3 regions of the Pseudomonas sp. NyZ480 genome follow, and region 2 is predicted to be linked to each of the others. Evidence: predicted binding sites of a transcription regulator. Region 2 holds the regulator's gene; each other region holds the start of a gene.
The links. The regulator sigma-54, encoded in region 2, starts transcription at its own class of promoters, with help from an activator protein. The targets are predictions, from matches to a motif close to ANTGGCATNNANNTTGCTNT.
Positions count from the first base shown of each region.

Region 1: a site for sigma-54 is predicted at 5,663-5,682, ahead of nirB (nitrite reductase large subunit NirB). Genes of this name have one in related genera too.
Region 3: a site for sigma-54 is predicted at 5,956-5,975, ahead of glnA (glutamate--ammonia ligase). Genes of this name have one in related genera too.

Region 1 covers NZ_CP120626.1:1,381,687-1,389,405, forward strand. The annotation lists tRNA gene P3R38_RS06230 (tRNA-Val) at 106-181, shown strand; tRNA gene P3R38_RS06235 (tRNA-Asp) at 195-271, shown strand; gene map (type I methionyl aminopeptidase) at 425-1,201, opposite strand; gene P3R38_RS06245 (bifunctional nitrate reductase/sulfite reductase flavoprotein subunit alpha) at 1,483-5,505, shown strand; gene nirB (nitrite reductase large subunit NirB) at 5,805-7,719, shown strand, end outside.
Region 2 covers NZ_CP120626.1:4,367,615-4,375,333, reverse strand. The annotation lists gene P3R38_RS20115 (class II fumarate hydratase) at 1-77, shown strand, start outside; gene P3R38_RS20110 (HPr family phosphocarrier protein) at 219-491, opposite strand; gene rapZ (RNase adapter RapZ) at 512-1,366, opposite strand; gene ptsN (PTS IIA-like nitrogen regulatory protein PtsN) at 1,369-1,833, opposite strand; gene raiA (ribosome-associated translation inhibitor RaiA) at 1,846-2,154, opposite strand; gene P3R38_RS20090 (RNA polymerase factor sigma-54) at 2,233-3,726, opposite strand; gene lptB (LPS export ABC transporter ATP-binding protein) at 3,899-4,624, opposite strand; gene lptA (lipopolysaccharide transport periplasmic protein LptA) at 4,625-5,149, opposite strand; gene lptC (LPS export ABC transporter periplasmic protein LptC) at 5,136-5,708, opposite strand; gene P3R38_RS20070 (HAD family hydrolase) at 5,717-6,241, opposite strand; gene P3R38_RS20065 (KpsF/GutQ family sugar-phosphate isomerase) at 6,255-7,229, opposite strand; gene P3R38_RS20060 (ATP-binding cassette domain-containing protein) at 7,478-7,719, shown strand, end outside.
Region 3 covers NZ_CP120626.1:402,079-409,797, forward strand. The annotation lists gene P3R38_RS01800 (hypothetical protein) at 1-149, shown strand, start outside; gene P3R38_RS01805 (hypothetical protein) at 718-903, shown strand; gene ntrC (nitrogen regulation protein NR(I)) at 989-2,425, opposite strand; gene glnL (nitrogen regulation protein NR(II)) at 2,422-3,507, opposite strand; gene P3R38_RS01820 (chorismate mutase) at 3,763-4,305, opposite strand; gene glnA (glutamate--ammonia ligase) at 4,454-5,860, opposite strand; gene thiI (tRNA uracil 4-sulfurtransferase ThiI) at 6,475-7,719, shown strand, end outside.

The sequences.
Region 1 (7,719 bases), 2.5 Mb from region 2:
CTGCTAGGTCTTTGAAAGGCCTGAAAATTTTTTTTAAAAAAGTCGAAAAAAGTGCTTGCCAGGGTGGGAGGTCATCCGTAGAATGCGCGCCACACCGAGACGAAAGGGTGATTAGCTCAGCCGGGAGAGCATCTGCCTTACAAGCAGAGGGTCGGCGGTTCGATCCCGTCATCACCCACCACTCGATGTATAGCGCAGCGGTAGTTCAGTCGGTTAGAATACCGGCCTGTCACGCCGGGGGTCGCGGGTTCGAGTCCCGTCCGCTGCGCCATATTCCAGCTTCCAGGGCCCACTGAACACCCGGAAGCCACAAAGAAAGCGACCTTAGGGTCGCTTTTTTTGTTTCTGCGCCGGCTGAATCGGCGTGGCGGAAGGTGTCGCCGCCGATTTGCCCCTATTGGACGGCATCGCCACCTCGCCAGTCTCAACGATTGCGCTCTTCCTCCCGTAGCGTCAGTACCTCGACGCCGTTTTCAGTCACCGCCACGGTATGCTCCCACTGCGCCGACAGCGTGTGGTCGCGGGTAATCACTGTCCAGCCATCGCGCAGCGTTCGTGTTCCCCGCCCGCCCTGGTTGATCATCGGCTCGATGGTGAACACCATCCCCGGTTGCAACTTCATGCCCATGCCGCGTTGGCCGTAGTGCAGCACTTCGGGCGCCTCATGCATCTGCTTGCCGATACCGTGCCCGCAATACTCGCGCACCACGCTGTAGCCCGCCGCCTCGGCGTGGGCCTGGATGGCGTGACCGACATCGCCCAGGGTGGCCCCGGGGCGTACCTGCCCGATGCCTTTCCACAATGCCTCATAGGTGGTGTCGACCAGGCGGCGGGCCTCGTCGCTTATGGCCCCGATGCTGTACATCTTCGATGAATCAGCGATGTAGCCACCCTGTTCGAGGGTGATATCGACATTAATGATCGAGCCTTCCTGGAGCACCTCCTCCGCCTTGGGCATGCCATGACACACCACATGGTCCACCGAGGTGTTGAGCGAGTAGGGGAAGCCGTACTGGCCTTTGCTGGCCGGGCGTGCCTTGAGGGTCTGGGTGATGAAGGCCTCGGCACGGTCGTTGATCTGCATCGTGGTAATGCCGGGGCGAATAAAACAGTCGAGGTCGGCGAACACCTGCGCCAACAGTTGGCCTGCGTTGCGCATCAGGTCGAGTTGGGCGGGCGTCTTGAGGATCACCTTGGACATGGGACAGGAAGCGGCTCTTGATGAAAAGTGCCCCAGCATAGCGCTGCGGGGCTTGATCACGCCACCGCGTGGTGCGCTGCCTGGCCGATACCGGCAGGCGCCGGCTTGCCGGCGATGGTGCCGGTCCAGCTGGCCCAAAACTTGCTCAGCCACTGCCTAGAGGGCCATCAACGTCGATGCCCCCCGACATTCCACGACAAAGGCGCCGTGTTGCCCCCCGCTTGACAAGCAAGCTCGGGGCAGCCGGCGCCTTTTTCGTTTCTGCCTACAGGAGACTACCCATGACCCGCAGCGAAGTACGCAGTGTCTGCCCGTATTGCGGCGTCGGCTGCGGCATTGTGTTGAGCGTGGCCAATGGCAAGGTCGGCAAGGTCAGTGGCGACAAGCTGCACCCCAGCAATTTCGGTCGTCTGTGCACCAAGGGCCTCACCGCCCATGTGCCGCTGAACGCTGCCGGGCGTATGGAGGAGGCCTTCGTGCGCCAGCAGCGCAACCAGGAGCCAGCCCGCACCCCTCTGGACCTCGCCATCGAACAAGCCGCCGGGCGTTTGCGTGGCATCATCGACCAGCACGGCGCCGATGCCGTGGCACTGTACGTCTCTGGGCAAATGTCGCTGGAAGCCCAGTACCTGGCCAATAAATTGGCCAAGGGTTTCATCCGCACCCGCCATATCGAATCAAACTCGCGCCTGTGCATGGCCAGCGCCGGCAGCGGCTACAAGCTTTCGCTCGGCGCCGATGGCCCGCCCGGCAGTTACCAGGATTTCGAGCATGCCGAAGTGTTCCTGGTGATCGGCGCGAACATGGCCGACTGCCACCCGATTCTGTTCCTGCGCCTGCTTGACCGCGTCAAGGCCGGGGCCAAGCTGATCGTGGTCGACCCACGCCGCACGGCCACTGCCGACAAGGCCGACCTGTTCCTGCAAGTGCGTCCCGGCAGCGACATGGCGCTGCTCAATGGCCTGCTGCATCTGCTGCACCGCAATGGTCATACCGACCCGGATTTCATCGCCCGCCATACCGAGGGTTGGGACGAAATGCCCGATTTCCTCGAGGACTACAGCCCCGAGCGCGTTGCCGCCATCACCGGATTGGCGCAAGCCGATATTCGTCAGGCCGCCGAGTGGATCGGCTCGGCCGGGGAATGGATGAGTTGCTGGACCATGGGCCTGAACCAGAGTGTCCACGGCACCTGGCACAGCAATGCCCTGTGCAATCTGCACCTGGCCACTGGCGCCATCTGTCGTCCAGGCAGCGGGCCGTTCTCCTTGACCGGGCAGCCCAATGCCATGGGGGGCCGCGAGATGGGCTACATGGGGCCGGGCCTGCCGGGGCAGCGCTCGGCACTGGTGGACGCGGATCGGGCCTTTGTCGAGCACCAGTGGGGCCTGGCCCCAGGCAGCCTGCGCAGCGAAGGTGCAGAGGGCACGGTGGCATTGTTCGATCAGATGAAGGCTGGCGAGGTGAAAGCCTGCTGGATCATCTGCAGTAACCCCGTGGCCAGTGTCGCCAATCGCCAGCAAGTCATCGAGGGCCTGCGCCAGGCTGAACTGGTCATCAGCCAGGATGCCTTTCTCGACACCGAGACCAACCGCTACGCCGACATTCTCCTGCCTGCCGCGCTCTGGGCCGAAGGCGAGGGTGTGATGATCAACAGCGAGCGCAACCTTACCCTCATGCCTCGCGCTGTCGAGCCGCCGGGGCAGAGCTTGCCCGACTGGCAACTCATCGCCCGGGTGGCCTGCGCCATGGGGTATGCCCATGCCTTCGACTACCGCGACGCCGAGTCGGTATACGAGGAGATCCGCCAGTTCTGGAACCCCACCACAGGCTACGACCTGCGGGGTATCGGCTACCCCGAACTGCGCCATAGCCCCCGCCAGTGGCCCTGCGCGCCAGGCGACGAGGGCGATCGCAGCCCAGTGCGCTACCTCAATGACGGTCGCAGCCAGCACCTGGTGAGCGACGCCGAAGGCCTGCGCCCCGCACTGGCTTTTCCTACCCCCAGCGGCAAGGCGCGTTTCTTCGCCAGGCCGTGGCTGCCGGCACCAGAGCTGCCGGATGCCGATTATCCCCTGGTGCTCAACACCGGGCGCGTGCAGCACCAGTGGCACACGCTGACCAAGACCGGCAAGGTGCCGGCGCTGAACAAGCTGGAGCCCGGCCCCTTCGTCGAGCTGCATCCGGAAGATGCCGAGCGCCTGGGCATTCGCGACAAGGACCCAGTGGCGATCCGCTCGCGCCGTGGCCAGGCCGTGTTGCCCGCACGGGTCAGTGACCGGGTCATGCCTGGCAATTGTTTCGCGCCATTCCACTGGAACGATGTGTTCGGCGAGCACTTGGCAATCAATGCCGTGACCTGTGATGCGGTCGACCCCCTGTCGCTGCAGCCGGCCTTCAAGCATTGCGCGGTGGCCCTGGAGCGGGTCGCCGGTGAACGCATCGACGCCCTCGACCTGGGCGCCGCCACCCGCACTTCGGAGCCCGCCACCATGCCGACCGCCACGCTGTCCCGTCTGCTTGGCCTGGATGCGCTGCCTGCCCCGGTTCTGGCCGACGATGAGCGCCACTACTTGCAAGGTTTCCTGCTCGGCCTGGACCAGGCGCGCATTGAAGGGGTGCCGTGCCTGCCAGCCAACGCGCCGCTGACGGCGGCCCAACGTCTGTTCGTCGATGGGCTGCTGGCGGGGCTTTACGCCCAGTCGGCGCCTGCGCAGGTCGATGTCCCCCGGCACCAAGTGCTGTGGGCATCGCAGACCGGCAATGGTGAAGCCCTGGCCGAGCGTTGCGCTGGGCACTTGCGCAACGCCGGCCTGGCGGTGCAGTTGAACTGCATGGAGGCGGTCACCCCACGGCAGTTGCAGGGCGCTGCGAGCGTTGTGCTGATTGCCAGCACGTTCGGCGACGGTGATGCGCCCGATACCGGTACTGCGTTCTGGAATGCGTTGCAAGGCGAAGAGGGGGGGCATTGCGCCGATCTGCCCTATGCCGTGCTGGCCCTTGGAGACTCGAGCTACGACCAGTTCTGCGGGTTTGGCCGCAAGCTCGATCAGCGCCTTGCCGAGCTGGGCGGCCGACGCCTGTTGCCGCGTGTCGACTGCGAGCCGGATTTCGACGAAACCTTCGCCAACTGGCTCCAAGCCCTGCTGCCCGAGCTCGGGCCTGCCACCACGCTCGAACCAGCCAGGGAAGCCGTGCCGGCGCCGCTCTACAGCAAGCAACGACCATGGTCGGCGACCCTACTCGAAAACCGCGTGCTCAATGCCCCAGGAGCCAGCAAGGAAACCCGTCAGCTGGTATTCGACCTCGCTGGCAGTGGCTTCACCTATGAGGCCGGTGATGCCCTTGGGGTGTGGCCACGCAACTGCCCGGCATTGGTCGAAGAGCTCTTGGCGTTGATGCACCTCGATGGCCAGGCGTTGGTCGAACTCAACGGGAAGCCAGCCATGCCCTTGGTTGAGGCCCTGGCGCAGCACCTGGAGATCGCGCGGGTCACGCCGCAGCAGTTGCAGGTATTCGGTCGCCACCAGCCGGCCTTGCAGCGTCTGTTGCAACCGGAGCACAAGGCCGAATTGCAGGAGTGGCTGTGGGGCCGGCAGTTGGCCGATGTGCTGCGCGAGTATCCTCAGGACTTACCGCTGGCCAGCTGGCTTGAGTTGCTCAAACCACTGCAACCGCGCCTGTATTCGATCAGCTCGAGCCCGTCCGCTCACCCCGATCAGGTGCACCTGACCGTCTCGACCGTACGCTATGGTCAGCGCAAGGGCGTTTGCTCGGCTTTTCTCGCCGACCGCGCGGACACCTTGAAGGTGGCGATTTTCCCGCAGGTATCGAAGCACTTTCGCCTGCCGGAGGACGACAACGCGCCTGTGATCATGGTCGGCCCCGGTACCGGCATCGCACCGTTCCGGGCGTTTCTGGAAGAGCGTGAGGCTCGCGGTGCCTGTGGCGAAAACTGGCTGTTCTTCGGCGAGCAGTACGCCGCCAGTGATTTCTATTACAAGGAGCAACTGCTGGCCTGGGTGGCAGCCGGGCATCTGCGTCTGGACACCGCGTTCTCCCGCGACCAGGCCGAAAAGATCTACGTGCAACAGCGTCTGCGTGAGCAAGGCGCGCAGGTGTGGCGCTGGCTTGAATCAGGGGCGTACTTCTATGTGTGTGGCGATGCCCAGCGTATGGCCAAGGATGTGGACGGCGCCCTGCGCGAGGTCGTGGCGGTGCATGGCCAGATGAGCAACGAGGCGGCGGAGGCTTACGTTGAAGCGTTGAGCAAGGCCAAGCGCTACCGGCGAGATGTGTATTGATTGCACCGGGATGGTGAGGGATGCACTTCGGTGGTGCGGTTTTCAATGCCTTATGGCCGGCAAGCCGGCGCCTGCGAAGACCGCACCGAACCTGTGGGCGCCGGCTTGACGGCGATGAATCCAGCGCAGTCACCCCATCGGCAGTGGTCCAGCAGCATTTGGCACACTCCCTGCTACATCCGTTTCACAACATGCCCCACTGATCAACGGCGATCAATCAGGGGCCCACCGTGATGAGTACAGGCAAAGGCGCCTGGAGCTTCGGCTCCAGGCGCTTTTTTTTTGATCGAGGATCGGCTATGAACGCAACAGCGAACGGCGGGCAACGAGAGCGAGTGGTGATTGTCGGCAACGGCATGGTCGGCCATCACTGCGTCGAGCAACTGATCGAACGTGGCGCCCTGGCGCGCTTCGAGGTGCGGGTGTTCGGCGAAGAGCGCCAGCGTGCATACGACCGTGTGCACCTGTCCGAGTACTTCGGCGGCAGCTGTGCCGAAACCCTGGCCCTGTGCGAACACGGGTTCTACGGCGACAACGGTGTGCACCTGCATCTGGGCGAGGCGGTGCTGCAGATCGACCGCGAACGCTGCGAAGTGGTCACCGCCGAAGGCCGTTACGGCTACGACCACCTGGTCCTGGCCACGGGCTCGTATCCCTTCGTGCCACCGATCGAAGGTTCCAGCGGCAATGCTCGACTGGTCTATCGCACCCTCGACGACCTGGACGCCATTCGAGCCGCCGCCAGCGGTGCCCGTCGTGGCGTGGTGGTGGGGGGCGGCCTGCTTGGCCTGGAAGCGGCCAATGCACTCAAGTCACTGGGCTTGGAAGCCCATGTTGTCGAGTTCGCCCCACGGTTGATGCCGGTGCAACTGGACGGCGAGGGCGGTGCTGCGCTCAAGGCACGGATCGAAGCGTTGGGCGTGGGCGTGCACCTGTCCCGTGCCACCCAGTCGATCAGCGCCGGCGAGGCTTATCGCTACCGGATGAACTTCGATGGTGGGGAACACCTGGAAACCGACCTGATCGTATTTTCTGCTGGTATCCGCCCGCAAGATGCCCTGGGGCGGGCCTGTGGCCTCGAGATCGCCCCACGCGGTGGGGTAGTGATCGACAGCCACTGCCGCACCAGCGACCCGCGCATCTTCGCCATCGGCGAGTGCGCTTCGTGGAATGGCAGCATCTTCGGTCTGGTTGCCCCCGGTTACAGCATGGCCCGTAATCTGGCGGCGCTGCTCACCGGTGAGGCGGCCGCCGAGTTCGGCGGTGCCGATATGTCGACCAAGCTCAAGCTGCTGGGGGTCGATGTCGGCTCCATCGGCGATGCCCACGGCGCCACCCCAGGGTCGCGCAGCTACCGCTTCATCGACGAGGCCACCGCCGCCTACCGCCGTCTGGTGGTCGATGCCAGTGGCAAGCGCGTGCTCGGCGCGGTGCTGGTTGGCGACAACAGTTACTACGACACCCTGTTGCAATACGCCCAGAACGGCATTGCCCTGCCAGCGGACCCCGCGGGCTTGATCCTGCCGCAAAGTGCCGGCGCCCCAGCGCTTGGGGCCGACGCCTTGCCTGACAGCGCGACGATCTGTTCCTGCCACAATGTCAGCAAGGGCGCGGTCTGCGCAGCCATCGACAGCGGCTGTAGCGACCTGGCTGCCCTCAAGGGTTGCACCAAGGCTGCGACCGGTTGTGGCGGCTGCGCGGCCCTGCTCAAGCAGGTCTTCGAGCATGAGTTGACTGCCCGTGGCGTCACCGTCGACAAGCGTCTGTGCGAGCACTTCGCCTACACCCGCCAGGAGCTTTACGGTCTGGTCCGCGTCGAAGGTATCCGCACCTTCAATGAGTTGCTCGAACGCCATGGCAAGGGCCATGTCGGCTGCGACATCTGCAAGCCGACGGTGGGCTCGATTCTCGCTTCCTGCTGGAACCAGCCGATCATGGACCCGGCCCTGGTGCCGCTGCAGGACACCAACGACACCTTCATGGCCAACATGCAGAAGAACGGCACCTACTCGGTGGTACCGCGCATCCCGGGCGGCGAGATCACCCCCGACAAGCTGATCGTGATTGGCCAGGTGGCGAAGAAATACGACCTCTACACCAAGATCACCGGCGGCCAGCGTATCGACCTGTTCGGCGCCCAGTTGCACGAACTGCCGCTGATCTGGGGCGAGCTGATCGACGCCGGCTTCGAGACCGGCCATGCCTACGGCAAGT
Region 2 (7,719 bases):
TGGAGCACACCGACTTGTCGCGTGATCAGCTCGAAGCGCTGCTGGATCCTGAAAAACTGACTGCCGGTGGTATCTGATCTTGCGCCTGTGCGGCGTATAGCGAGCAAGGCTCGCTCCTACAGACCCTCGCGATCGGGGTAGGAGCGAGCTTTGCTCGCGAGGCGTCGCGCAGGCGCTCGATCTCACAATCGCGGAGACACTGTGTCGAGCCCCGGCGATTACTCGCCTTCGTCGAAATAGTTGTTGATCAGCGCTACCAGCGCTTCCATGGCTTCATCATCCTGCTCGCCCTCGGTGAGCAGATGCACCTGGGTGCCTTTGCCCGCCGCCAGCATCATCACGGCCATGATGCTCTTGCCGTCCACCATCTTGTCCGGAGCTCGGCCGACCCTGACCTGGCAGGGGAATCGACCGGCCACGCCGACGAACTTGGCTGCCGCCCGGGCATGCAGACCCAGCTTGTTGATGATGGTTATTTCGCGGGCGGGCATCGTGGTGCGGATCCTGTGGGCTATAGGTCGCGGTGGCGGACCTGGACGTTTTTCAAAGATTGCTGCAGCAACTGGCCGAGACGTTCGGTCAGGTACACAGAGCGGTGGTGGCCACCGGTGCAACCAATGGCAATGGTGACGTAGGCGCGGTTGCTGGCGGCGAAGCGGGGTAACCACTTGAGCAGGTAGCTGGAGATATCGTTGAACATCTCTTCGACATCCGGCTGGGCAGCCAGGTAGTCGATAACCGGTTGATCGAGGCCGGAATGTTCGCGCAGCTCTGGCTTCCAGTAAGGATTAGGCAGGCAGCGCACATCGAACACCAGGTCGGCGTCGACCGGCATGCCGCGCTTGAAACCGAACGATTCGACCAGGAATGCCGTTCCAGGTTCAGGCTGGTTGAGCAGGCGCAGCTTGATCGAGTCGCGTAGTTGGTACAGGTTGAGGTTGGTGGTGTCGATCTTGAGGTCGGCCAGATCGGAAATCGGCCCTAGCAGCTCGCTTTCGACACGGATCGCCTCGGCCAGCGAACGGTTGGCATTGGTCAGCGGATGGCGTCGCCGGGTCTCCGAGAAGCGTTTGAGCAGCGTTTCTTCATCAGCGTCCAGAAACAGGACATCGCACTGGATGTGCCTGCCACGAGCTTCTTCGAGCAACTCGGGAAACCGCGTCAGGTGGCTGGGCAGGTTGCGGGCATCGATGGAGACAGCAACCTTGGGCTGCTGCAACTCGGTGTTGATCAGCGCGTTCTCCGCCAACTGCGGCAGCAGCCCGGCGGGGAGGTTGTCGATGCAGTAGTAGCCGTTGTCTTCCAGCACATCAAGGGCGGTACTCTTGCCCGAACCGGAGCGGCCGCTGACGATGATCAGGCGCATGTTCAGTGCTCGTTCTGTACGTCCAGGACTACCTGGAACAGGGCCTCGCTGCTGTCGGCGGCACGCAGGCGATCGCGGACCTCCTTGCGATCGAGCATGCTGGCGATCTGGCGCAGCAGTTCAAGGTGGGCATCGGTGGCCGCTTCGGGGACCAGCAGGACGAACAGCAGGTCTACCGGTGCGCCATCAATGGCGTCGTAGTCGATAGGGGCATCCAGATGCAGCAGTGCGCTGACAGGTGCCGTGCAGCCTTCGAGTCGGCAGTGGGGGATGGCAATACCGTTGCCGAAACCGGTCGAGCCGAGCTTTTCACGACCGACCAGTTTTTCGAAGACGTCTTGCATCTCCAGTTCTGGAACTTGTTCGGCAATCAGTGTGGCGACCTTCTCGAGGGCGCGCTTTTTACTGCCTCCCGGCACGTTCACGAGGGAACGGCCGGGGGTCAGGATGGTTTCAAGTCGGATCATGGATGAGGGGGATCAGCGGGCGGCTGCACCTTGCAGCAGGCTTTGCTGTTTTTCCTTGTGTTTTTTCAGTTGGCGGTCGAGCTTGTCGGCCATGGCGTCGATCGCTGCATACATGTCTTCGTGTTCCGCGTTTGCGACCACTTCGCCACCAGGAATCTGCAGGGTCGCTTCGACCTTCTGTTGCAGCTTCTCGACTTTCAGGATGACCTGCACGTTGGTGATCTTGTCGAAGTGACCCTCCACGCGCTTAAGCTTTTGCTCTACGTATTCGCGCAGAGGGGAGGTGACTTCTACATGGTGTCCACTGATGTTGACTTGCATACAGCTTCTCCTTTGTTGCCCGTGCATAAAGAGGCAGGTATTGCACCTGCCCCGCAAACGCTGTGGCACATTCAGGGGCTACATCAGTCGCTTGCGCTCGCTCGACGGCGCGATGCCGAGGGACTCGCGGTACTTGGCGACGGTGCGACGGGCTACCTGAATGCCTTGTGCCTCCAGTAAACCAGCGATCTTGCTGTCACTCAATGGCTTTTTCTGATTTTCCGCCGCAACCAGTTTCTTGATGATCGCGCGGATCGCCGTAGACGAGCATTCTCCGCCTTCGGAGGTGCTCACATGGCTGGAGAAAAAGTATTTCAGTTCGTAGATGCCGCGCGGCGTGTGCATGTATTTCTGGGTGGTTACCCGGGAAATGGTCGACTCGTGCATGCCCACCGCTTCGGCGATGTCGTGCAGGACCAACGGCTTCATCGCTTCGTCGCCGTGGTCGAGGAAACCGCGCTGGTGTTCGACGATCTGGGTGGCGACCTTCATCAGGGTCTCATTGCGGCTTTGCAGGCTCTTGATGAACCAACGCGCCTCTTGCAGCTGATTGCGCATGAAGGTGTTGTCGGCGCTGGTGTCGGCACGGCGGACGAAACCGGCATACTGCGGATTGACCCGCAGCCGTGGGATCGCCTCCTGGTTCAGCTCGACCAGCCAGCGGTCGTTGTCCTTGCGCACGATCACGTCGGGGACCACATACTCCGGCTCACTGGATTCGATCTGCGAGCCCGGTCGTGGGTTGAGGCTCTGTACCAGTTCGATGACCTGGCGCAGTTCGTCTTCCTTGAGCTTCATGCGGCGCATCAGCTGGCTGTAGTCGCGGCTGCCGAGCAGGTCGATGAAATCGACCACCAGGCGCTTGGCTTCGCTCATCCACGGCGTGCTGGCGGGCAGTTGGCGCAGTTGCAGCAGCAGGCACTCGCCAAGATTGCGAGCGCCCACCCCGGCAGGCTCGAATTGCTGGATGCGGTGCAGGACGGCTTCGACCTCGTCCAGCTCGATGTCCAGCTCGGGGTCGAAGCCCTCGCAGATTTCTTCGAGGGTATCCTCGAGGTAGCCCTGGTCGTTGATGCTGTCGATCAGGGTCACGGCGATCAGGCGGTCGGTGTCGGACATCGGCGCCAGGTTCAGTTGCCACAGCAGGTGGCTCTGCAGGCTCTCGCCCGCGGAGGTGCGGGTGGTGAAGTCCCACTCGTCATCATCGTTGCTGGGCAGGCTGCTGGCACTGGTCTGGTAGATATCTTCCCACGCGGTGTCGACGGGAAGCTCGTTGGGAATGCGCTCGTTCCACTCACCGTCTTCCAGGTTCTCGGCGCTTGGTGCGCTTTCCTGGAAACTGTTGTCCTGAACTTCGGCGACCGGTTTGTTCTCGGCGTTGTCCGCCATCGGGTCGCTGTTGTCGAAGTCGTCGCCGTCTTCCTGACGTTCGAGCATCGGATTGGACTCCAGCGCTTCCTGGATTTCCTGCTGGAGGTCCAGGGTAGAGAGCTGAAGCAGGCGGATGGCCTGTTGCAACTGCGGTGTCATCGTCAGTTGCTGGCCCATTTTTAGGACGAGCGATGGTTTCATGGCTGGGGCTAAATACCTTGTTCGCCGGCGCGCATGCGCCATCCACTACACGAGGGCGCCGGAGCGCCAAATCAAGCAAGTTTTATGCCTTAAATTGTAGCGTTTGCCTAGAGCGCTGTAACAACTTAAGCCTCGATGAGGCGGGATTGCCAGTGCTCCAGGCGCGCCGGGGTCAGAGTCGGAACTCGTGACCCAGGTAAACTTCCTTGACCAGATCGTTGGCCAGGATGGTCTCGGCATCGCCCTCGGCGATCAGTCGACCATCGTTGACGATGTACGCGGTTTCGCAGATGTCCAGGGTCTCGCGGACGTTGTGGTCGGTGATCAGTACACCGATGCCCTTGGCCTTGAGGTGGTGGATGATCTGCTTGATGTCGCCTACGGAAATCGGGTCGACACCGGCGAAAGGTTCGTCCAGCAGGATGAACTTCGGCGCGGTCGCCAGGGCCCGGGCGATTTCCACGCGGCGACGCTCGCCGCCGGACAGGCTCATGCCGAGGTTGTCGCGGATGTGGCTGATGTGGAATTCCTGCAGCAGGCTTTCCAGCTCCTTGCGACGGCCATCGCGGTCCAGGTCCTTGCGGGTCTCGAGAATCGCCATGATGTTGTCGGCCACCGACAGCTTGCGGAAGATCGAGGCCTCCTGGGGCAGGTAACCGATACCGGCGCGGGCGCGACCGTGCATCGGCTGGTGGCTGACATCGAGGTTGTCGATGAGCACGCGGCCCTGGTCGGCCTGGACCAGGCCTACGATCATGTAGAAGCACGTGGTCTTGCCGGCGCCGTTGGGGCCGAGCAGGCCGACGATCTGGCCGCTGTCGATCGACAGGCTGACGTCGCGTACGACTTGCCGCCCCTTGTAGCTCTTGGCCAGGTGCTGGGCTTTGAGGGTTGCCATTTACTCGGCCTTCTTCTTCGGCTGGATCACCATGTCGATACGCTGACGCGGTGCAGTCACGTTGCCACCTCGGCCCGCGGTCGCAACCTGGGTCTTGGTGTTGTAGACGATCTTCTCGCCTTCGGTGGTGTTGCCTTCGTTCTCGACCTTGGCGCGGTCGGTGAGGATCACCATGTCTTTCTGCGCCTGGTACTGAATGGTCACGGCCCAGCCTTTCATCTTGTCGGGCTTGGCGGCGCTCTGCTGCTGCTCGAAGTAGGCCAGGTTGCCAACCGAAGTCACCACGTCGATGTCGCCCGACTGGGCGCGAGTGATGGTCACGGTGTTGCCTTTGATCATCATCGAACCTTGGGTGATGATCACATCGCCGGTGTAGGTCGCCACGCCTTGCTTGTCGTCCAGGTGAGCGTTGTCGGCCTGGATGCGGATCGGCTGGTCACGGTCGTTCGGCAGGGCGAAGGCGCTCGCGCTTCCCAGTGCTGCGCTCAGGCTGAGCAAAAGGGGGAGGGTTTTAACGAGCCTCATACTGTCCTCTTACGTTAGAGAGCAGGTCCATCCTGCCTTCTTTCAAATACGCTTTCATTCCTTTGCCCGTAGTTGTGCCACCGGCGCCGTCGATTCTAACGGCTTGCTCGGTCTGCGCATATTGCTTCTGCGGGAACACGGTCATGCGTGAGCTGGTAATGATGGTTTCGCGCTGCTTCTCGTCGGTACGGGCAACGCGAACCTGGTCGATCAGTTCGACCTCGGTGCCATCCGGGTTGACCTCGGCGCGCGCACTCTGCACGTGCCAGGGGAACTCGGTGCCGCGGTACAGGTGCAGGTCAGGCTTGGTCACCAGGGTGACTTCGCTGGCGGTCAGGTGCTCGACCTTGTCGGCGGTCATTTCGTACTGCAGCTTGCCGTCGGGCAGAAACTGCAGGCTATGGGCATTGATCGCATAGTAGTCGATCGCGCTCTCGTCCACCTGGGCCGCAGGCTTGTCGAGGAAACTCTCCGGGCTGACGTTCCAGTAGCTGATTGCCACCAGCAGGGCGGCAATGACCGCGAGCAGCGCGATGGTGCGGGCTTTCTTGCTGAACATGGGCGGCTCTACAGGTAATTTGCGTTGGCAGCGTCCAGGGTGCCCTGGGCCTGCATGATCAGTTCACAGAACTCGCGGGCGGCGCCTTCGCCGCCGCGTGCCTGGGTCACGCCATGGGCGTGCTGGCGAACGAACGGTGCGGCGCTGGCCACCGCCATGCCCAGGCCCACCCGGCGAATCACGGGGAGGTCGGGCAGGTCGTCGCCCAGGTAGGCGACCTGTTCATAGCTTAGGCCCAGTTCGGCGAGCAGGCCGTCGAGCACCACCAGTTTGTCTTCCCGGCCTTGGTACAGATGCGGGATGCCCAGGTTCCTGGCCCGACGCTCGACCACTGGCGTCTTGCGTCCGCTGATGATGGCCGTGGTCACGCCCGTGGCCATGAGCATCTTGATGCCCTGGCCATCGAGGGTGTTGAAGGTCTTGAACTCACTGCCGTCTTCGAGGAAGTACAGGCGGCCGTCGGTGAGGACGCCGTCGACGTCGAAGACGGCCAGCTTGATGGCCTTGCCGCGTTGCATGAGGTCTTGGTTCATGTCCATGCTCTCCTTACATGACCCCGGCGCGCAGCAGGTCGTGCATGTTCAGGGCGCCGGTCGGGCGGTCGTTCTGGTCGACTACCACCAATGCACTGATCTTGTGGTCTTCCATGATTTTCAGGGCTTCGGCGGCCAGCATTTCGGCGCGAGCGGTCTTGCCATGCACGGTCATCACCTGGTCGATCAGGGTGGTGTGCACGTCGATGTTGCGATCCAGGCTGCGGCGCAGGTCGCCGTCGGTGAAGATCCCGGCCAGCTTGCCATCCGGCTCGAGGATCACGGTCATGCCCAGGCCTTTGCGCGACATTTCCAGCAGCGCGTCCTTGAGCAGGGTGCCACGCTGGACCTTCGGCAGGTCATCGCCCGAGTGCATCACGTTCTCGACTTTCAGCAGCAGGCGACGGCCCAAGGCGCCACCGGGGTGCGAGAAGGCGAAATCCTCGGCGGTGAAACCGCGGGCTTCGAGCAGCGCGATGGCCAAGGCATCGCCCAGCACCAGTGCGGCGGTGGTCGAGGATGTGGGCGCCAGGTTCAGCGGGCAGGCTTCCTGGGCGACGCTGGCGTCGAGGTTGACCTCGGCGGCCTGCGCCAGGGGCGAGTCCGGGTTACCGGTGAGGCTGATCATCTGGATGCCCAGGCGCTTGATCAACGGCAGCAGGGTAATGATTTCGGCGGTGCTGCCGGAGTTGGACAGGGCGAGAATGACATCGTCGCGGGTGATCATGCCCATGTCGCCATGGCTGGCTTCGGCAGGGTGCACGAAAAATGCCGGCGTGCCGGTGCTGGCCAAGGTGGCGGCGATCTTGTTGCCGATGTGCCCCGACTTGCCCATGCCGACCACGACGACCCGGCCCTTGCTCGCCAGGATCAGTTCGCAAGCCTTGACGAAATTGGCGTCGATGCGGGCCATCAGGCTCTGGACGGCTTCGAGTTCAAGGCGCAGGGTGCGCTGGGCGGATTGGATCAGCTCGCTGGATTGGCTCATGTTCGGAAAGCAATGCCTGATGAAAAGGCGGCGATTATAGCCGCAATGGAAGAAACCCTCATCCTTTCCATCGTCCTATCGAATGTCATGAAAGTCTGTCCCTGGGCTGAACGAGTCAAGGCATGGCCTTGGGGCAGCCCTGTCAGCGGTGATATAGTTTCCCGCTATTCGGCCCGCCAGGGGCGCTTGTGCCTTCAAGAAGGAGGCCGGCGTCCATTAGGACGAGGTTGCACTAGCAAGGAGTCTAGATGAGTGTGGATAGCGCCTACGCGGTCGAGTTGAAGGGCGTCACCTTCAAGCGCGGTTCGCGCAGCATTTTCAGCAATGTCGACATACGCATTCCGCGCGGCAAGGTCACCGGCATCATGGGGCCATCGGGTTGCGGCAAGACCACATTGCTGCGCCTGATGGGCGCGCAGTTGCGTCCTTCCAGTGGAGAAGTCTGGGTGGCCGGGCAGAACCTGCCTACGCTGTCCCGAAGCGACCTGTT
Region 3 (7,719 bases), 1.5 Mb from region 2:
GCCTTCAGGGCAAGCCAGTGGGCTGGCGTTTACAGAAGCGTGATGAAGGGCTGCTGCTGACCCTGGTAGCCGCGCGTCCCCTGCACGGCGAGTGGGCCGGTGCAGAGGACGCCGGACGTTGGCGCGTGCAGGTGAGGCTGCACGAATAAAAGAGGGGATTCCCGGCCTGCCTGTACCGAGGTCCCCGAAGGGTGATGCTACGGCATGTAAAAGAGGGGATGTCTCGGCCTGCCTGTACCAAGGTCCCCGAAGGGTGGAGCTACCGCGTGTAAAAGAGGGGATGTCTCGGCCTGCCTGTACCAAGGTCCCCGAAGGGTGGAGCTACCGCGTGTAAAAGAGGGGATGTCTCGGCCTGCCTGTACCAAGGTCCCCGAAGGGTGGAGCTACTGCGTGTAAAAGAGGGGATGTCTCGGCCTGCCTGTACCAAGGTCCCCAAAACTGGAGCGACTGCGAATAAAAGAGGGGTTCACCCGGCCTGCCTGTACCGAGGCCCCCGAAACTGTAGGTACAGGTCTTATTGCAGATGGCGTGCCAGTTTTGAAATACCCGGAAACAGGCGGGTTTAGGGTGATTTGGCCGACTTTTGAGGGGGTTTGTGCCTTAGCAAGGTGCAGCGGGCACAGGATCGGTGCAGGAAGCCTTACCGAGTTCAGTCAAGGGCGCTTGGGTTTTAGTGTCGATATCGGCATTTGCCATCCATCGAAACGGAGATGAATCATGAGCGAAGACAAGCAGCCCACCACCGTGGAGCAGGCGATGAAGATCCTGGATGATCTGTCCCAGCTGGGGAAAGTCGAAGAGATCGGGAAGGGCGGCCAGCAGTCGCTGGCGCTTCTGGTCGATAAGCTCCTGGGTGTCCGTGGGGCCTTCGACAAGTGGCGGGCCAAAGCCCAAGCAGAGTAATTGATCCAAATGCTGGTCGCCCTACACCACTGGCCTGCCAGATTGGCCGGTGGTGCAGGGCAGCGACGGGTTTGAGGATTGGGACTTAACCTTCCTCGTCTCCATCGTCATCCGCGGCATCGACATTCATGCCCAGTTCCTTGATCTTGCGGGTCAGCGTGTTGCGACCCCAGCCCAGCAACACCGCGGCATCCCGGCGACGGCCAGCAGTGTGCTTGAGCGCTGTCTCGATCATGATCCGCTCGAAACTGGGCACCGCGCTGTCGAGCAAGTTCGACTGCCCGCGTGCCAGTGCCTGGTCGGCCCACTGACGCAGGGCCTGCTCCCAGTTGGTCACCGGGGCGGCGTCCTGAGGCAGGTTGAGCAGTTCAGGGGGCAGGTCGCCAATCAGCACTTCGCGGCTGGATGCCATCACCGTGATCCAGCGGCAGGTATTTTCCAGCTGGCGCACGTTGCCCGGCCACGGCAGGTTACGGATGAACTCCTCGGTCTCAGGCTTCAGCAGCTTCGGCTCGACCGCCAGCTCCTGGGCCGCGCGGCCGAGGAAATGACGAGCCAGGGCCGGAATATCTTCACGACGGTCCGCCAGGCGCGGAATGTGGATACGGATCACATTCAGGCGGTGGAACAGGTCTTCACGGAACTTGCCAGCCTGTACCAGGGATTCGAGGTTCTGGTGCGTCGCGGCGATGATGCGCACATCGACCTTCACCGGAATATGGCCGCCGACCCGATAGAATTCGCCATCGGCCAGGACCCGCAGGAGACGGGTCTGGGTGTCGGCGGGCATGTCGCCGATCTCGTCGAGGAACAGCGTGCCACCGTCGGCTTGCTCGAAGCGGCCACGGCGCAGGTTGGCCGCACCGGTAAATGCGCCTTTCTCGTGGCCGAACAGTTCCGATTCCATCAGATCCTTGGGAATGGCCGCCATGTTCAAAGCGATGAACGGCGATGCCGCTCGCGGACTGTGGCGGTGCAGGGCGTGGGCCACCAACTCCTTGCCGGTACCGGATTCGCCGTTGATCAGTACGGTGATGTTGGAGTGGCTGAGGCGGCCGATGGCGCGGAATACCTCCTGCATGGCCGGCGCTTCGCCGATGATTTCCGGCGTGCGCGCCAGGCTTTGCGGAACATCCAGTCCCTGCTGCTCCTGTGCGTGCTGGTTGGCCCGCTTGACCAGCGAGACCGCCTCGTCCACGTCGAACGGCTTGGGCAGGTACTCGAAGGCGCCGCCCTGGTAGGACGCCACTGCGCTGTCCAGGTCCGAGTGGGCCGTCATGATGATGACCGGCAGGCGTGGGTGCTGCTCGCGGATCTGTGCCAGCAGGTCGAGGCCGCTGGCACCCGGCATGCGGATGTCAGAGATGATCACATCCGGTTGCTGGCGGGCCAGCCGGCTCATCACGCCATCGGCGCTGTCGAAGCTCTGGGTGGCCATGCCTTCCTGTTGTAGGGCTTTTTCCAGGACCCAGCGAATGGAACGATCATCGTCGACGATCCATACGGTTTCACTTCGGCTCATGAGGCAGTGGCTCCTTGTTCCAGGGGCAGGAAGATCGAGAAAGCGGTATGGCCGGCATGGCTTTCGCACTCGATCAGGCCCTGGTGCTGGCTGATGATGTTCTGGGTGATGGCCAGGCCCAGCCCGGTACCGTCCGGGCGTCCACTGACCATGGGATAGAAGAGGGTGTCCTGCAGTTCCGCCGGAATGCCTGGGCCGTTGTCGATGATCTCGACCCGGGCGACCAGGCGGTGGCGCACATGGCCGATGGTGAACTGACGCACCGCACGGCTGCGCAGGGTGATGCGGCCAAGGCGCAGTTCGTTCTGCGAGCTGATCGCCTGCATGGCGTTGCGCACGATGTTGAGCACCGCCTGGATCATCTGCTCGCGGTCGATCAGTACGTCTGGCAGGCTAGGGTCGTAGTCACGCACCAAAGTGATGCAACCCTGGCTTTCGGCCTCCACCAAGCTGCAGACCCGCTCCAGGACCTCATGGATGTTGGTCATGGCCAATGACGGCAGCTTGTTCGAGCCGAGCATCCGGTCGACCAGATTACGCAGGCGATCGGCCTCTTCGATGATTACGTTGGTGTAGTCGCGCAGTCCGTCATCGGGCAGTTCGCGCGATAGCAACTGCGCCGCGCCGCGAATGCCGCCAAGGGGGTTCTTGATTTCATGGGCCAGGCCGCGCACCAGCATCTTGGTGGTTTCCTGCTTGCTCAGCTGGGCTTCTTCCTTGGTGATGCGCAGCAGTCGGTCACGCGGGTGCACCTCCAGCAGCAGCAAGGTATTGCCCAGGTGCAGGATTGGCGTGACGGCATAATCGACGGTGATGGTCTGGCCGGTCAGCGACGTCAGTTGCGCCTCGCGCTTGGTGAACGGGTGTGCCTGTTCCACCGCCTGGCGCAGCGAATTGAGCGCTTCGGTCGATTCGGTGAACAGCTCGCTGATGAACTGCCCGTGGCTGCGCTGACCGCTGACTGCCAGAAGCATTTCGGCAGCCGGGTTCATGTACTCCAGACGCAGCTCCGAATTGAGCAGGAGCGTGGCCGTGGTCAGGTTGTCCAGAAGCAGACGGTGCTGTGCATCGCTGATGGTCATAAGGCGTCGGTGACCTCTTTTTGCGCTGGCGTATCCTTGGCCGTGCCAGGGATGGGGGCGCTATGGATCCGCTGATGCCAGGAAAATGCAAGAAACAAACCAAAGCTCCGAAAAGAAGCGGTATTTCGTGACAAAGTCCCGAAATTGCGCTTATTCGGATCAAAAAGCGGTGGTTTAACGTTTCAAGTGACCTTTTTTGGGCTGCAGCGTGGGGCGTCGATCATTGTTGCGCACCAATATAGAGCATAGCGATGGTCAGGACTTCACGCACAGCTGCGCCGTGGCTCGGACCAGCGCTATGTGCCGTAGCGGATCATTGGTGCGTTGTTGCAGTGCGCTAGCCAGCTTTTTCGGGCAGTCACGCATGTCGAGCAGGTCAAAACGGCGGAGCTCGTCCAGCAAAGTCGCTTGAAGCGTGTCCAGCCGTGGGCGAAGTTCGTGCACGAGGTCGCGGGATGTGCTGGTGGGCTGACTGCCCAGGGCATTCCAACGATCGATCAGCGTGTATTGAACGAGCTTGTTGGCTTCGATCTGGTCGCTGAAGAATGCCGCTGCGCGAGGTGGATCGAGGTCGTAGTCGGGCGCATCCTGGCAGACCTTGGCCAGGACTTGCTGCTCGCGTTCAGGGGCTTGGACCGGTAGCGTGAGTTTCCATTTGTGCGTCGCGACCGAAACAGCAAGGTCCAGGCGGTGTTCGATGGCGGTGAGCAACGGGTCGAATTCGGGCTGGGTGGGCGGGGTTGCGCGGCAGCCGTTAAGGGGCAAGGCCAAGCACATCATGGCGGGGATAAGGCGCATGTTGATCTCCTTTTCGTGGAGACCTGAGTGTGGCCAGTCTGCGGGCTTTCATTTGTAGGAAGCTGCTGATAGGTCTGTGCGTAAACAAAAACGGCCTTCGTATGAAGGCCGTTTCTGGTGATTCAATCAGCGCAGCGCGCCGATGTCATCAAACGCTGTAGTACAGGTCGTATTCCAGCGGGTGAACGAAGGTACGGACCTTGATCTCTTCTTCCGATTTCAGCTCGATGTAGGCATCGATGAAGTCGTCGGAGAACACGCCGCCCTTGGTCAGGAACGCACGGCCCTTGTCCAGCTCTTCCAGAGCTTCCTTCAGGCTGCCGCAAACCTGCGGGATTTCCTTGGCCTCTTCAGGCGGCAGGTCGTACAGGTTCTTGTCGGCTGCATCGCCTGGGTGGATCTTGTTCTGGATACCATCCAGACCAGCCATCAGCAGGGCGGCGAAGCACAGGTACGGGTTGGCAGCTGGGTCCGGGAAGCGCGCTTCGATACGGCGGGCTTTCGGGCTGGAAACGTAAGGGATACGGATCGAGGCCGAACGGTTACGGGCCGAGTAGGCCAGCATGACCGGCGCTTCGAAGCCAGGTACCAGACGCTTGTAGGAGTTGGTCGCCGGGTTGGTGAAGCCGTTCAGGGCCTTACCGTGCTTGATGATACCGCCGATGAAGTACAGGGCGGTGTCGGACAGGCCGGCATAGCCTTCGCCCGAGAAGGTGTTCTTGCCGTCTTTGGAGATCGACATGTGAACGTGCATGCCCGAGCCGTTGTCGCCGTACAGCGGCTTCGGCATGAAGGTAGCGGTCTTGCCGTAGGCATCGGCAACGTTGTGCACGCAGTACTTCAGGGTCTGAACTTCGTCAGCCTTGGTGACCAGGGTGTTGAAGCGCACACCGATTTCGTTCTGGCCGGCAGTGGCCACTTCGTGGTGGTGAACTTCGACGACCAGGCCCATTTCTTCCATGGCGTTGCACATGGCGGTACGGATTTCGTGGTCGTGGTCGCACGGCGGAACCGGGAAGTAGCCGCCTTTCACGGCAGGGCGGTGGCCCTTGTTGCCGCCTTCGACGTCCTGATCGGTCATCCAGGAGCCTTGCTCGGAGTAGATCTTGAACATCGAGCCCGAGATGTCGGACTTGAACTTCACCTGGTCGAAGATGAAGAACTCAGGCTCCGGGCCTACCAGTACGGTGTCACCGATACCGGTCGACTTCAGGAATTCTTCGGCACGCTTGGCGATGGCGCGTGGGTCGCGGTCGTAGCCTTGCATGGTGGACGGCTCGATCACGTCGCAGACCAGGATCAGGGTCGGCTCTTCGGTGAACGGGTCCAGGACGGCGGAGGAGTCGTCCGGCAGCAGGATCATGTCGGAAGCTTCGATGCCTTTCCAGCCTTCGATCGACGAGCCGTCGAACATCTTGCCAGCTTCGAAGAAGTCGTCATCCAGCGCGTCGCGAGCGGGCATGGTGACGTGGTGCTGCTTGCCTTTGGTGTCCGTGAAACGCAGATCAATCCACTTGACGTCATGATCTTTGATGAGTTGAACCGACTTCGACATGTTGTCCTCCGGATGGTCTAGGGCGCTTAGCCGCTGCCCTGGAAAAAGGGTGTCGCCGGGCGCGCATAGTCGGCCAAGCTTACCTGCCTCACAAGAGAGCAAATTGCATGCCAGTGCCCAAAAATGGCGAGGGCGGGATAAAAGGGGGCGTTTACGGGCATCTGGCCGGCGTCTGGCGTACAAAAGTGCATCTTTTGAGGGCGCTTTATGGTGCTCGTGCACCAAATATGTGCGTGTCGTGGTTTTTGTGGTGCGCCTGAGGTCGCACCGCCCGCGCGGCGCATCGCGAGCAAGGCTCGCTCCTACATTTGTTCCTGGCCACTAACGTCAATGACAGGCGCGCGCGACCGCCTTGTGTGTACGCCGCGATATCGTGCCGGGCACCAAGGCGTTCGCGCGTAGATCCCACAGACCTCATAGGCCAGAAACAAATGTAGGAGCGAGCCTTGCTCGCGATGCGTCGCGCGGGCGGCATTCGATCTCACAGGCAGCGGAAAACCCGCCCCCCGCATCCCCTCCCAAACGCTCTGACCAAAAGTTGGTCAAAACCTGAGCAATATCCGCTATAATTCGCGCCCCTCATTTTCGGCAGGCCCTGCGCGCGCTGTTAACCAATGAAACTTATCGTCAAAGTCTTCCCAGAGATCACCATCAAGAGCCGGCCGGTGCGCAAGCGTTTCATCCGTCAGCTCGGCAAGAATATCCGTGTCGTGCTCAAGGACCTAGACCCTGAGCTCGCGGTCGATGGTGTCTGGGACAATCTCGAAGTGGTCACCCGCATCGAGGACGAGAAAGTCCAGCGCGAAATGATCGAGCGCCTCACCTGCACGCCGGGTATCACCCATTTCCTGCAGGTCGAAGAATACCCGCTGGGCGACTTCGACGATATCGTCGCCAAGTGCAAGCAGCACTTCGGCCACCTGCTGGCCGGCAAGCGTTTCGCCGTGCGCTGCAAGCGCGGCGGCCATCACGATTTCACCTCGATGGACGTTGACCGCTACGTCGGCAGCCAGTTGCGTCAGCAGTGCGGCGCCGTCGGCATCGACCTGAAGAACCCGGAAGTGCTGGTGCGCATCGAAATCCGCGATCAGCGCCTGTACGTCATTCACAACCAGCACAACGGCATCGGCGGCTACCCGCTGGGTGCCCTTGAGCAGACCCTGGTGCTGATGTCCGGTGGCTTCGACTCCACCGTGGCGGCCTATCAGATGATGCGCCGCGGCCTGATGACCCACTTCTGCTTCTTCAACCTGGGCGGCCGTGCCCACGAGCTGGGCGTGATGGAAGTGGCCCACTACTTGTGGAAGAAGTTCGGCAGCAGCCAGCGCGTGCTGTTCATCAGTGTGCCGTTCGAGGAAGTGGTCGGCGAGATTCTGAACAAGGTCGACAACAGCTACATGGGCGTGACCCTCAAGCGCATGATGCTGCGCGGTGCCGCGCGCATGGCCGAGCGTCTGGAAATCGATGCGCTGGTCACCGGCGAGGCGATTTCCCAGGTTTCCAGCCAGACCCTGCCGAACCTGTCGATCATCGATTCGGCTACCGACAAGCTGGTACTGCGTCCGCTGCTGGCCAGCCACAAGCAGGACATCATCGACACAGCCTCCCAGATCGGCACCGCCGAGTTCGCCAAGCACATGCCCGAGTACTGTGGCGTGATCTCGGTGAACCCTACTACCCATGCCAAGCGTCACCGCATGGAGCATGAAGAGAAGCAGTTCGACATGGCTGTGCTCGAGCGCGCCCTGGAGCGCGCCAAGTTCATCTCCATCGACCATGTGATCGACGAGCTGGGCAAGGACGTCGAAATCGAGGAAGTGGCGCAGGCCTTGCCTGGTCAGATCGTCATCGACATCCGC